DNA from 4 places in the Shewanella sp. KJ2020 genome. Region 2 is predicted to be linked to each of the others. Evidence: predicted binding sites of a transcription regulator. Region 2 holds the regulator's gene; each other region holds the start of a gene.

Region 1 (3,181 bases), on a different contig from region 2:
CCAGCGAACTTTCCATCCTGCTAGTGGAACCTTCTGAAACCCAACGCAGGATCATTATCCAGCGTTTACAGCAGGAAGGGATTGTCAGCATCCAAACCGCGGCCAACCTTGCGGATTCAAAAGAGGTGATTACACGGCATAAACCGGACTTGATCGTCAGCGCCATGCACTTTGACGATGGCACAGCCAACGACTTGCTCAGTTATTTACGCAACAATAGCGACTGCCGCGACATTCAATTTATGTTGGTATCGAGCGAATGTCGCCGTGAGCAATTAGAAATATTTCGCCAATCGGGTGTGGTCGCCATATTACCTAAACCCTTTAATGCCGAGCACTTAGGTAAAGCCCTCAATGCGACTATCGATTTATTGAGCCACGATGAACTCGATTTAAGTCATTTTGATGTACACGATGTGCGCGTCTTAGTGGTCGATGATAGCCGGATGGCAAGAAACGTCATTAAACGTACCATAGGCAATTTAGGGATTAAGTTGATCACCGAAGCCGAAGATGGTGCCCAAGCGATTGAGTTAATGCGACATAACATGTTCGATCTTGTGATCACCGATTACAATATGCCCAGTGTCGATGGGCTAGCGTTAACACAATTTATTCGTAATGAGAGCCAACAATCCCACATCCCGATTCTTATGGTTTCCTCCGAAGCCAATGATACCCACTTAAGCAATGTGTCACAGGCCGGCGTAAATGCGCTGTGCGATAAGCCCTTTGAACCTAAATTAGTTAAACAACTCCTTTATCAACTATTGGAAGAATAAAACCTAAGTCACGAACCGCACAAATATTCTCCAATTCTGCCACTTTGATTGGGAAAGCTTGCAGCAAAAGACTTTCCAATGGTTAAACCTTATGGCATGTTAGGCACGCTTACTTAATAAATCTATGGAAAGAAGAGACAACAAAGATGAATAAAACTGAACTTATCGCCAAGATTGCCGAAAATGCCGATCTAACTAAAGTTGAAGCAGCGCGCGCATTAAAATCTTTCGAAGCGGCTATTACCGAATCAATGAAAAACGGTGACAAAATTTCCATCGTCGGATTTGGCTCTTTCGAAACTACGACTCGTGCAGCACGTACGGGACGTAACCCACAAACAGGTAAAGAAATCCAAATTGCCGAGGCAACTGTGCCTAAGTTTAAAGCCGGTAAGACTCTGCGTGATAGCGTAAACTAAGTCACAGCTAAGCTAAATTTCGATAAAACGCCTCCATTGTGGGGCGTTTTTTTTGCTTAAAATCAAATCTATAAAGGCTGTTTTTTGCACAACAACAGTGCGTCACTGCTCTATTTTCTAGCACATTTAAACAAATTATTAACACAGAAAATTATAACTAACTGTTTTTTAAAAGATTGAAATAATGGCATGTGATTAGCAATTCCCTCTTCAGAAAAAACCAAGATGCACCAATGTCACCACCCCAAATGGGGACATGAGTGAATCGATAAATAAGTCAATCGAGGGGATGAACATGAAAAAATCACTGTACAGCGTTTTGGCATTATCGACGGGGCTGTTGCTGACATCAAATGCCTTTGCGGCCGTGTCGGGCAATATTGGTGGTACTTCAAACTACCTATGGCGTGGCGTTACCCAAACTAACGACGCCGTCGCTATCCAAGGTGGTATCGACTACAGCCACGATTCTGGATTCTATGCGGGCACTTGGGCATCGAATGTAGACTTTGGTGACGATACCAGTTACGAGCTGGATCTCTATGCGGGCTATGGTGGCAGCATTACCGAGGACATCAGCTATGACCTAGGTTACCTCTACTATGCTTATCCCGACGCCGAAGGCAGTATCGACTTTGGTGAACTCCATGGGGCAATCACATGGAAATGGCTTGAGGTGAGCTATTCACAGGTCGTCAATGCCGGTGACGATGTAGCCGCAGACCCTTTAGACAATAAAGATTTAAGCTACCTTGCCGCAACCGTTTCTGTGCCGCTGACAGAGAAACTCAACTTATCTGTGCATTATGGTTACTCAAGCGGTGACGTTGTAGAAGCTTGGTTTGGTGAGGAAAACTATGCTGACTACAATGTAACACTCAGCGCAGATACGAGTATGGGCACAGTCTCTTTTATGGTGTCAGATACAGATTTAACCCAAGATGACGCTAAAATTACCTTAGGTTACTCCTACAGCTTTGACCTTTAACAGCCATTCTGCAGCCCCCGTAAAAACGCCACTTTAAGTGGCGTTTTGTCTTTAAATTCAAGCCTAATATTTTAAATTCAAGGCTAAGCAATAATCGGACGATTCGATTTACGTGCTGCCACCATTTTCTCAATATATTCAACAATAGGCTCGGTGACTGAAATCCCCGTTGTTTGTTCAATGCCCTCAATACCAGGAGCAGAATTAACCTCAAGGATCAATGGACCACGATGGGAGCGCAGTATATCCACCCCAGCGACAACCAGTCCCATCGCCTTAACGGCGGCGACCGCCATTTTACGTTCTTCTGGGGTAATTTTGATTTTTTCACCACAGCCCCCCAAATGCAGGTTTGAGCGAAAATCGCCCTCGGGACCTTGGCGCTTCATTGAGGCAACCACTTTATCGCCCACCACAAAACAACGGATATCGCTGCCATTGGATTCTTTAATATATTCTTGGACCAATATATTGGCCTTTAGCCCTAAAAATGCCTCGATAACGCTCTCGGCAGCCGTTTTCGTCTCGGCTAACACCACGCCAATACCTTGTGTTCCCTCAAGCAGCTTAATCACTAAAGGGGCGCCACCGACCATATTAATAAGGTCTGGAATATCGTTAGGTTTATTCGCAAACCCCGTAATTGGCATACCAATCCCTTTACGAGAAAGCAACTGCAATGCCCTTAACTTATCACGGGATCGGGCTATCGAAATCGAGTCATTGGCCACAAATACGCCCATCATTTCGAATTGACGCACAACCGCACAGCCGTAAAAAGTCACACTCGCATGGATCCGCGGAATAATCGCATCAAACCCCACCAACTCCTCCCCCTCATAATGAATGCTGGGTTTAATGGAATTGATATTCATATAACAGTTTAAGGTATTGATCACGACCGCTTCATGGCCACGCGCCTCACAGGCGGCGACAAGACGTTGTGTCGAATACAACTGGGGATACTGAGATAAGATACCTATTTTCATTAC
Region 2 (3,181 bases):
GCTTCGGTGGGCATGCCGTGCTTAAAACCAAAGGACTCGAAGTTGATCACTAATTCCTTATCGACACTGCCGAGCAAAATCTGCCTGACCTGATCGCTTAACTCATAGATATTCAAGTTCGATGTATCTATGTAGTGATCCATTTGCTGCGATAGGGGTTCGAGCAGTTTGCCTTCAAGCTTAATGGCTTCTTGCAGTGAAACACGGCTCTTAGATAAAGGATGTAAGCGGCGGGTCTCGCTATAGCGTTTAAGCAGTATCTTATCGCTAGAATTGAGGAAGAAGCTGGTTAGCTCCGTGCCCTCGGGAAGATTGGCAAGCTGTTTAACCAGCACTTTATCTTGCTCAGGCAGGTTACGCACGTCGACACTGATGGCGACGAGATCGTTACTGCCCTTGAGCTGTTCAAGCAGGCTGCCAATCAAAGGCAAGGGGAGATTATCAACACAATAGTAGCCGAGATCTTCAAGCACTCTTAGTGCGACAGATTTGCCTGAGCCCGAGCGCCCTGACACTATGACCAGTTTCATCCAGTGATTACCTGATAGAGTTCCGTTTCATCATGCGTCTTGCGCAATTGTTTCAATACTTGTTTGTCGCTGAGCTTTTCGGCCATACAGGACAAAGTGCTTAAATGCTGCTGACATTGATCCGCAGGTACGAGCAATGCAAATAAAATATCGACAGGTTGCTTATCGATAGCATCGAAGGCTATCGGCTCCTCACATTTTACGAGTATCGCAATGGGTTGTGTTATATCGGTTAATCGACCATGTGGAATGGCGATACCGTTACCTATACCTGTGCTCCCCATCTTTTCGCGCGCCACAAGGCTTTCGAATATCTCTTGAGATGAGAGGGTAGGGTACTGGGCAGCGGCTAAGTCACTGATGAGTTCCAGTACCTTTTTCTTACTGCCCGGAGTGGCGCAGGTAGTGCACTCCGGCCGCAGTATGGTACAAAGTTCCATGGTTAGTGTTTTGTTAACTTCTCTTTGTGTTTAATAACCTGACGGTCAAGTTTGTCTATCAGGACGTCTATGGCAGCATACATGTCTGCATGCTCTGAAGTTGCAAAAACTTCACCACCGGTGAGGTTAATTCTCGCTTCGGCAATTTGTTGCATTTTCTCAACATTGAGCACAACGTGCACATTATTGATCTGTTCGAAATGACGTTCAAGTTTTGAAAACTTTTCCTCTACATATGCCCGTAACGATTCAGTAATCTCTATATGGTGTCCACTTAGGTTTATTTGCATAGAAACGTCCTCCGATATCCACTGTAGGCTATAAACTTTTACGCTGATTAGAAGGGGGAATAAGCATAGCTTCTCGATACTTCGCAATGGTTCTGCGGGCTACGTTTATCCCCTGTTCTGCCAGAAGTTGTGCCATCTTGCTGTCGCTTAATGGTTTTTTCTGGTTTTCCGCGGCAACCAGTTTCTTGATGAAGGCCCTGATTGCGGTGGATGAGCACTCGCCGCCATCGTCAGTCCCGACATGGCTTGAGAAGAAGTATTTTAGTTCAAAAAGTCCCTTAGGGGTATGCATGTATTTTTGGGTGGTCACCCGAGAAATGGTGGACTCATGCATTTCAACGGCTTCGGCAATATCATTGAGTACCATTGGCTTCATCGCTTCTTCACCGTATTCGAAGAAACCTTGCTGATATTGGACGATACAGTTCGCCACCTTGAGCAGGGTCTCGTTACGGCTCTCTAAGCTCTTGATAAACCATTTAGCCTCTTGCAGATGGCCGCGGATAAACTGGCTATCGGCTTGGCTCTTAGTGCTGCGTGCCATAGCTGCATATTGCTGATTGACATTGATTTTTGGCATGCAGTCTGGGTTTAGCTCCACCACCCAACGGCCATTTTTCTTTGATACTGACACATCGGGGATGACATATTCTTCATCCACTGGGGTGATCAATAAACCCGGACGAGGGTTGAGCGTCTGGATCAGGGCAATGCCGTCCCTTAATTCATCTTCTTTGAGTCTTGTCTTACGCATTAACAGTCTAAAATCACGGGCGGCGATCAGATCTAAATGATCTCTGATCAACATGCGGGCATTTTCGAGATGCGGTGTATCGGGCGAAAAATGGGATAGCTGGATAAGCAGACATTCGCTTAAATCCCTCGCGGCCACGCCAACGGGGTCGAAGTGTTGAATGCGTTTAAGCACGGCCTCTACTTCATCTAGTTCAATTTCTGGATTGCCCATGGCTTCGAGAATATCTTCGGTGCTTTGGGTGAGATAACCTTGATCGTCGATGGCATCAATAATGGCGGTGGCGATCGCTAAATCGGTTTCAGAAAAGGGCGTGAGGTTCTTTTGCCATTCTAAATGTTCGTATAGGCCTTCGCTGGTTTCACCTTGGAAGGGCATATCGTCTTCACGACTGCCACCTGGACCCGAGTTCGGTGAAGCGGTAAAGACTTCATCCCAAGTGGTATCCATGGGGAGTTCGTCCGGCATAGATTCTTTAGTCAAAGATTCCGCCGTGTCGACCGTGGAGCTATCCTGTTCGGGCGGCAGAGTGCTGGACTCGCTGAAATCGGTATCGGCTAGGGTCTGGTTGCGTTCGCTAGGTGCGTCAAATTGTTCCTCTTCCAGCTCGAGAAGGGGATTAGAGTCTAAGGCTTGCTGGATCTCTTGCTGCAGTTCTAATGACGACAGTTGCAACAGACGAATGGCCTGCTGTAATTGTGGCGTCATAGTTAACTGTTGACCCAGTTTGAGCTGGAGTGACGCTTTCATGTTACCGCTGATCCCTAGGTTATTATTTTAGAATGAGGTCGCTTGTTATCATTATGAAGGGAGCCGGATGATGTTAAATTTAATGGTCATTGGCTCCATTTCAGTAACTATAGCCTGAATTGTTCACCTAAGTACACAGCCCTAACTTGCTGATTGTCTAAGATCTCTGCGGGTGTGCCTTCGGCGATCAGGTTTCCGTGACTCACGATATAGGCATGTTCACATACATCTAATGTTTCGCGCACATTGTGGTCGGTGATCAAGACACCCAGCCCACGGCTCTTAAGTTGCTCGATAATTTTTTTAATATCGATAACTGAAATAGGGTCTACGCCGGCAAAGGGTTCATCGAGCAAAATAAACTTAGGGTTGGCGGCTAATGCGCGGGCAATTTCGACGCGGCGACGTTCGCCGCCC
Region 3 (3,181 bases), on a different contig from region 2:
TCGTTCAAATTGTGAACACTTGCAATAGCCTGCTCCGCATCACGCAGTAGCTCTTCCCCTTGCAGATATAACAAGTGTCCAGCTTCAGTCAGACTTAAGCTTCGAGTGGTACGTTGGATTAATTGAACACCGAGTCTATGTTCAAGATCGGCTACCTGCGTACTGACCTTAGACTTAGAGATCCCAAGCCTTCTTGCGGCGGCGCTAAAACTACCAGCTCTGGCCACATGAGTAAAAATCGCAATAGGTTCTAACAGTTCTAACATTGAAAGTCGCCTTAAGCAGTTTACGACAATGATATTAACTTTCGGTATAACATAGGAATGCAGCATAAAACAGTTGCATACTCAATCTTTGCATCAACATCCCATGGAAAAATGTGTTTATTGCAGAGGTTTAGACCGAAAAAGTCCGCTGAAGTAGAGTATTTTATCTGACTGAATTGCCAGCTTTTCATTATATTTTAAGAGTATATCAAACATTAGTCTTTAGACTGTAACATTCCATGCTAAATAGCCGCAAGCGCCAGCGTATAGCTCATATCAATTCAAATATTCCCCTATAACGTCAAAGCCCTAGTACGATTTACGTAACTAGGGCCTTGGGTTTCAAAGTCGGGACCTAAAGTGAATGGTCACTCACAAAACTGTCATTGACGTAACTCACCGGATGCATTTTGTGTCAAGGCGTAGGAGGCTAATTCTGGCACTTCCTTGCGCAATTGGTTTTCAAGCACTAACAGCTCTTCAAATCGGCCGCACAAACGGTCGGCTTTTTCTTCTATTCCCTTAGATTGCGCCTCAATTTGTTGCTCTATATCTTGGCCTAGGTTATCCATTTTTTTGGAGAAGGCATCCATCTTGGCTTCAAAGTTCTCACCGTCGCCGGACATAATTTGGCCACCTATGGTCATCATAATAGTGCCAACTGAATTCTGAACAATTTGCTCCATTTCCTGCTCGAATTCATCGTTAAATGTACTCTGCATCGAGTCTTCCGTTGCACCTAAGTAGAAACTATCGCCATGCTTGTAGGCCACTGAATCAACCCGTTTTTGCACACCTGCCATCATTTCATCAAATTTGGCACCGGCCGCATCACCCATTAGAGGAGTTAAGGCCATGCTCACAGCTTGGGAAGCAAGAGCAACAGCCTCATTCACAAGTTCAATCACTTCTGGCACTTGAGCCGATACTTCATCGGCATATTGAGTCACTAACTTTTTTTGCTTATCGGTTAAATCGACTTGTTTGCCTTCTACAAATAACCTATCGGCTTCGATGCGATACTTCTCAGTGCCCTTCTCGCTCATAACTAATTTTTTAGGTTCAATCTTCACATCATAATTTAAAGACACGTCACAGCGATCATCGGTATCTAGCTCAGTTTTCGCTTCGGCGAGTTGTAAAGCAGATACAGTGAAAATCATCCCCGACACAGCTAAACCCATCATCAGTTTATTTATTTTCATTTTTGGTCATCCTTTGATATGAAGATCGATAAAATTTAACAACTGAAAGATGAACTGCAGAAGACATGCCAACTATTTAAAGTATTGATAATGAAATGCTTATTAAATTTGCACTAAAAAGTCAGTAGTGAAATTCACTAACTTTTAGCCTACTAGTGCTAATTAAAACAAGAGGTAAAACTAGAAAATAGATCGACCAAGACGCTGGCTTAGATGCTCGAGCATAGCAGTACCCGCAAGGGAGTTACCTTGATTATCGAGTTCAGGAGACCAGACACATATGGATAACTCGCCAGGGATAACCGCAATAATCCCGCCACCAACGCCGCTTTTACCCGGCATACCGACACGATAAGCAAATTCACCCGCACCATCGTATAGGCCAGAGGTTGCCAACAGGGCATTAAGCTGCCGAGTTTGCACTTGAGAAATCAGCTCAGTACCGTCCATAGTTTTGCCGCGATTGGCCAAATACAACATGGCCTTAGACAAGTCTGCACAATTCATCTTTAAGGCGCAGTAATGAAAATAAGTGCGCAGCACAGTATCAACATCACCCTGAAAATTACCAAATGACTTCATTAAATAAGCGATAGCCGCATTGCGCGCACTATGCTGATATTCTGAATCTGCCACCTGTTTATCGAAACACACTTTATCGTTTTGGCTGAGTTGCCTGACTAACTCAAGCATTCTGTGTTTAGGTGCACCTAAACGGCTCTGCAATAAGTCAGCAATCACTAACGCGCCAGCATTGATAAAGGGGTTGCGCGGCTTGCCACGTTCTAATTCGACTTGTACTAAAGAGTTGAATGAATGGCCCGAAGGTTCTTTGCCAACACGGCTCCAGATTTCGGCCTCTTCATATAAGTTTAAGGCTAAGGTTAAGCTGAAAACTTTAGAGATACTTTGAATCGAAAACGGCTCAAGGTAATCGCCCGCACCTAAGGTTTCACCGTCAACAGTCGTGACGGCAATGCCTAATTTACCAGCATCAACGCTGGCCAATGCGGGGATATAATTTGCAACCTTTCCTTGGCCGAGCAAGGGTCGAACTTTGTCGACCACTTCCTCAAGTAATGCCAACTCGGGCATTAACTCCACCAAATATCGTACAGTTCGCTAACTTCAACCTGAGACACTTTTTGCTTCGCCCAGAATGCCTTAACTGCAGCAATATCTTCTTCGGTACATTTGCCAATGCTTTGAGTGGCGATAATACCTTCCCATTCGATATGACCACCGCCGTGGAAACCTAATTTGCGGGCTTCGATCACTTCATCGATAAACTTATCCACAGTTGCATCGATATCGGCTTCAGATACTGATGCATCAAAAGTCCAAGTCATATCAAAACCTAACTCTTGGAATTCATCGACGCGCATTTTCTTACGTAAACGACGGCTACGATTAGTTGCCATAGTGATTTTCCCCGTTGTGTTAAAAAATTAGCTAAAAATTGAGTTCGAGATTAAGCAATATGCTCAAACATCAGATCCCATACACCGTGACCCAATCTATGGCCGCGGGCTTCAAACTTTGTCAGTGGACGGTGATCAGGACGTGGCACAACGGTGCCGTCACTCGATTGGTTTTTATAACCGGGCGCCGCATTCATTACCTCGAGCATGTGCTCGCTGTATTCTTCCCAATCGGTTGCCATATGGAACACACCGCCAATTTTCAGCTTGCGGCGGATAAGTTCGGCAA
Region 4 (3,181 bases), on a different contig from region 2:
CAGGATCCGATTGCCGATGCATCACGGGCGATCCTCGATGGGCATATTGTCCTGTCGAGGGCGCTTGCCGATTCGGGACATTATCCTGCGATTGATATTGAGGCCTCCATCAGCCGGGTTGCCCCTATGGTTATCTCCAATGAACATCTCGAAGCAATGCGGCGTGTCAAACAAACCTATTCACTCTATCAGCAGAATCGGGATTTGATTTCTATCGGGGCCTATGCCCAGGGAAGCGATCCTCGGATCGATAATGCGGTACGTCTGCAACCGGCGATGAATGCCTTCCTAAGGCAAACTATGCGTGATGCCTTTAGTTTTGCAGATAGCCAAGCCATGCTGGGGCAACTTGCCGCTCAATGTAAATAATCGAGGCCAAAATGGCGAACGCTGATCCCTTACTACTCGTCTTAAAATTGGCCAAGGATGCCGAAGAGCAAGCTGCATTATTGCTCAAAGCGGCACAATTGGAATGTCAAAAACGTCAGAATCAATTGGCGGCTCTAAACAACTATCGCTTAGATTATATGAAGCAGATGCAGTCCCAGCAGGGGCAAGCCATCAGTGCCAGCCATTATCATCAATTTCATCGTTTTATTCGCCAGATTGATGAGGCCATCGCGCAGCAGAATCGCGTTGTCGCCGATGGCGAAAAGCAAAAAAACTTTCGTCAGCAGCATTGGCTAGAGAAGCAAAAAAAGCGTAAGGCGGTGGAGTTGCTGCTAGATAATAAAGAGAAGAAGCGCCAAGTACTTGAACTGAAAAAAGAACAAAAAATGACCGACGAATTTGCCTCCCAACAGTTTTATCGCCGCAAACAGCAGCAATAGAAATGTTGAACCCTAAATAACGGATCCTAATTATGCTACATCGCAGGATATCGCTCGCAGGCACGCCATGAACTCTTCTCTGAGGGTTCCACCACGCCATCCACCGCGCAGAGGGCCAGCTTACCGATACCCTGCTCGCCCTATAATGTGATCTACAATTGGAATCGACTATTTAGTTCTGTTCCATTGCAGGTATCACAGACACGCCAGCGCACTACAATTCGAAATAGCCAGTGAGTGAACTGGTGTTATAGCAGACTCATCTTAAGGTGATACCCATCCTCTTTGTTTATAACCACTTAATTGGCACCCTATTTGCTTACTTGTCATTAATCTCACTGTAACCGCAGCATAAATTGACGTATTACCCTGGCATTTCTATTTTCCTAGGGGGTGATATTGGAGAGCGAATATGCAACAAATGACGAATATTTTATTAGCAAAGCCTGGGCTAAATGGCGCGGGTTCGAGCAAGACATTAACTCAAGATGCTAATAGTGAAGACTTTTCTGCAGCATTAGCCTCCGTTAGTTCGACGTCTTCCAAAGCGGTTAAGTCTTCCACATCATCGGAAATGGGGGCTGCATCCACCAAAGTGGAGACGGCAAATGATGCACAGCCAGATGATGACAAGGATATTAATTTAATTTTTGCCCAGATTGACATGGCAAGTGAAATGAAAAAAGCGGCAGCTCAGGGCGATAACTTGCCGCTTGCTGTGGCTGGCGAGCAAAATATTGACGCCGAAGTTATAGAGGCGGCTTGCTATGTGACTATGGTGGGTTTCCTTGGGGACAACTTAAATCCATCCGATGCTGACTCAGATGCTGGCTCAGGTATTGACGCTGATATGAGTGCTGCGAGTGGCGATGGTGAAAGTGATTTAGTTAAAGGCGACTTAGCAAAAACAGACTTTTCCGCTGAATTACTCAAGTTATCCGAGGCCGCTCCTGCGACTCAGGATGGTGCAGATGTGAGTGACAAATCCCTCTTAAATGCTGGCGCCTCAGCGGTGGCAATGTCGACAGATGAAATCGCTGTCGCAGGACAATCTGCCCAGCTGGGTAAAGCGTCTGAGTTTGGCGCTGCGGCGTTAAACGCTGTAGAACAAAGTCGCACACCCCAAGGCGCGGCTGATATGGCTGAAGAGGCTAGCGCGGGTCTGACTAACCAAGGCAATTTGCAAGTTCAAAAGCCTCAGAGTGTGAATGCTTTACCGACTCAAGGTGAAAATTCCAGCGCTAATAGAGGGCTGGGGATCATAAATCAAGATGCTGGCTTAGATGAAGCAAAACTAAAAAACAAAGGGTTAGATGGAAAGGGTTTTCGTATCTTACCCATAGAGGACGACAGATTTAATGTGACGTCAGTTGAAGCAAAACTGAATAGTTCGACGGGCGCACAAGTTAGTGGCGATCTTGCTTCATCTTCTCAGTTTATTGTGAATGCGAGTGCTGCCGCGGATAATCGTGTAAGCAATGTTAACCAAGACATCGGCATAAAACCACTGACGGCAGAGGTATCAACTCCGCCGCTAAATATTTTAGGAACAGAACCGAGTAATGGAGAGCAGGCCGAAGATGTAACCGCAAATGCTGACGTTAAGGCAGGGCTGATACTCAAAGATGCTAAGTTGGCGGTCACACTTGATACGCGTCAAGAGACTACATTATTAAATAGGGCTGAAGAGGATACGGCATCCACAATAGAGCTTAAGCCTACTGAGTTTAAATCGTTGTCGACACTCGCTTCAACTGCAGGGCAGGTGCAGATTAACCGTCAAGATCCGCAGCAAGTACAGCTTTCTTTGCGTCAGGGTGTTGAGACTCAAAATCAGATGCAGGAGATGATCCAACGTTTCTCCCCCGTGATGAAGCAGCAATTAGTGACTATGGTGAGTCAAGGTATTCAACATGCCGAAATTCGTCTAGATCCACCCGAGTTAGGCCATATGCTAGTGAAAATCCAAGTGCATGGCGATCAGACTCAAGTTCAGTTCCATGTGACCCAGTCTCAAACCCGTGATGTGATCGAACAGGCCATCCCTCGTTTACGGGAATTACTACAGGAACAGGGAATGCAACTTGCCGATAGTCATGTATCCCAAGGAGATCAGGGCCAGCGCCGTGAGGGCAGTTTTGGTGAAGGTGGCGGCTCCGGGGGCGCGAATGTGGATGATTTCTCGGCAGAAGAATTAGATTTAGGGTTAAATCAAGCAACTAGTTTAAATTCAGGTATAGATTATTACGCTTAAGCAGGTAACCTATAGCGTTAGAGATGGTTGTGACATTTTTGTCACTCGATATAGACAATGCTTAAGCCTAACCTAAAGAGTACTGTAATGGCTAAGG

The links. Region 2 encodes sigma-54, which starts transcription at its own class of promoters, with help from an activator protein. Its sites were predicted from a motif close to GTTGGCACGNNNNTNGNNT; they were not measured.
Region 1: a site for sigma-54 is predicted at 1,385-1,403, ahead of MJO46_RS09785 (TorF family putative porin). Genes of this name have one in related genera too.
Region 3: a site for sigma-54 is predicted at 1,526-1,544, ahead of MJO46_RS18140 (YggN family protein). Genes of this name have one in related genera too.
Region 4: a site for sigma-54 is predicted at 1,133-1,151, ahead of MJO46_RS18715 (flagellar hook-length control protein FliK). Genes of this name have one in related genera too.

The regions. Positions count from the first base shown of each region.
Region 1 covers NZ_JAKUKD010000015.1:168,909-172,089, forward strand. The annotation lists gene MJO46_RS09775 (response regulator) at 1-782, shown strand, start outside; gene MJO46_RS09780 (HU family DNA-binding protein) at 929-1,201, shown strand; gene MJO46_RS09785 (TorF family putative porin) at 1,497-2,189, shown strand; gene rimK (30S ribosomal protein S6--L-glutamate ligase) at 2,273-3,178, opposite strand.
Region 2 covers NZ_JAKUKD010000014.1:15,344-18,524, reverse strand. The annotation lists gene rapZ (RNase adapter RapZ) at 1-530, opposite strand, end outside; gene ptsN (PTS IIA-like nitrogen regulatory protein PtsN) at 527-970, opposite strand; gene hpf (ribosome hibernation promoting factor) at 973-1,260, opposite strand; gene MJO46_RS08755 (RNA polymerase factor sigma-54) at 1,289-2,764, opposite strand; gene lptB (LPS export ABC transporter ATP-binding protein) at 2,872-3,181, opposite strand, start outside.
Region 3 covers NZ_JAKUKD010000032.1:53,708-56,888, reverse strand. The annotation lists gene MJO46_RS18145 (LysR family transcriptional regulator) at 1-266, opposite strand, end outside; gene MJO46_RS18140 (YggN family protein) at 650-1,471, opposite strand; gene glsB (glutaminase B) at 1,652-2,566, opposite strand; gene MJO46_RS18130 (YggL family protein) at 2,566-2,892, opposite strand; gene trmB (tRNA (guanosine(46)-N7)-methyltransferase TrmB) at 2,943-3,181, opposite strand, start outside.
Region 4 covers NZ_JAKUKD010000032.1:173,475-176,655, forward strand. The annotation lists gene fliI (flagellar protein export ATPase FliI) at 1-369, shown strand, start outside; gene fliJ (flagellar export protein FliJ) at 381-830, shown strand; gene MJO46_RS18715 (flagellar hook-length control protein FliK) at 1,243-3,084, shown strand; gene fliL (flagellar basal body-associated protein FliL) at 3,172-3,181, shown strand, end outside.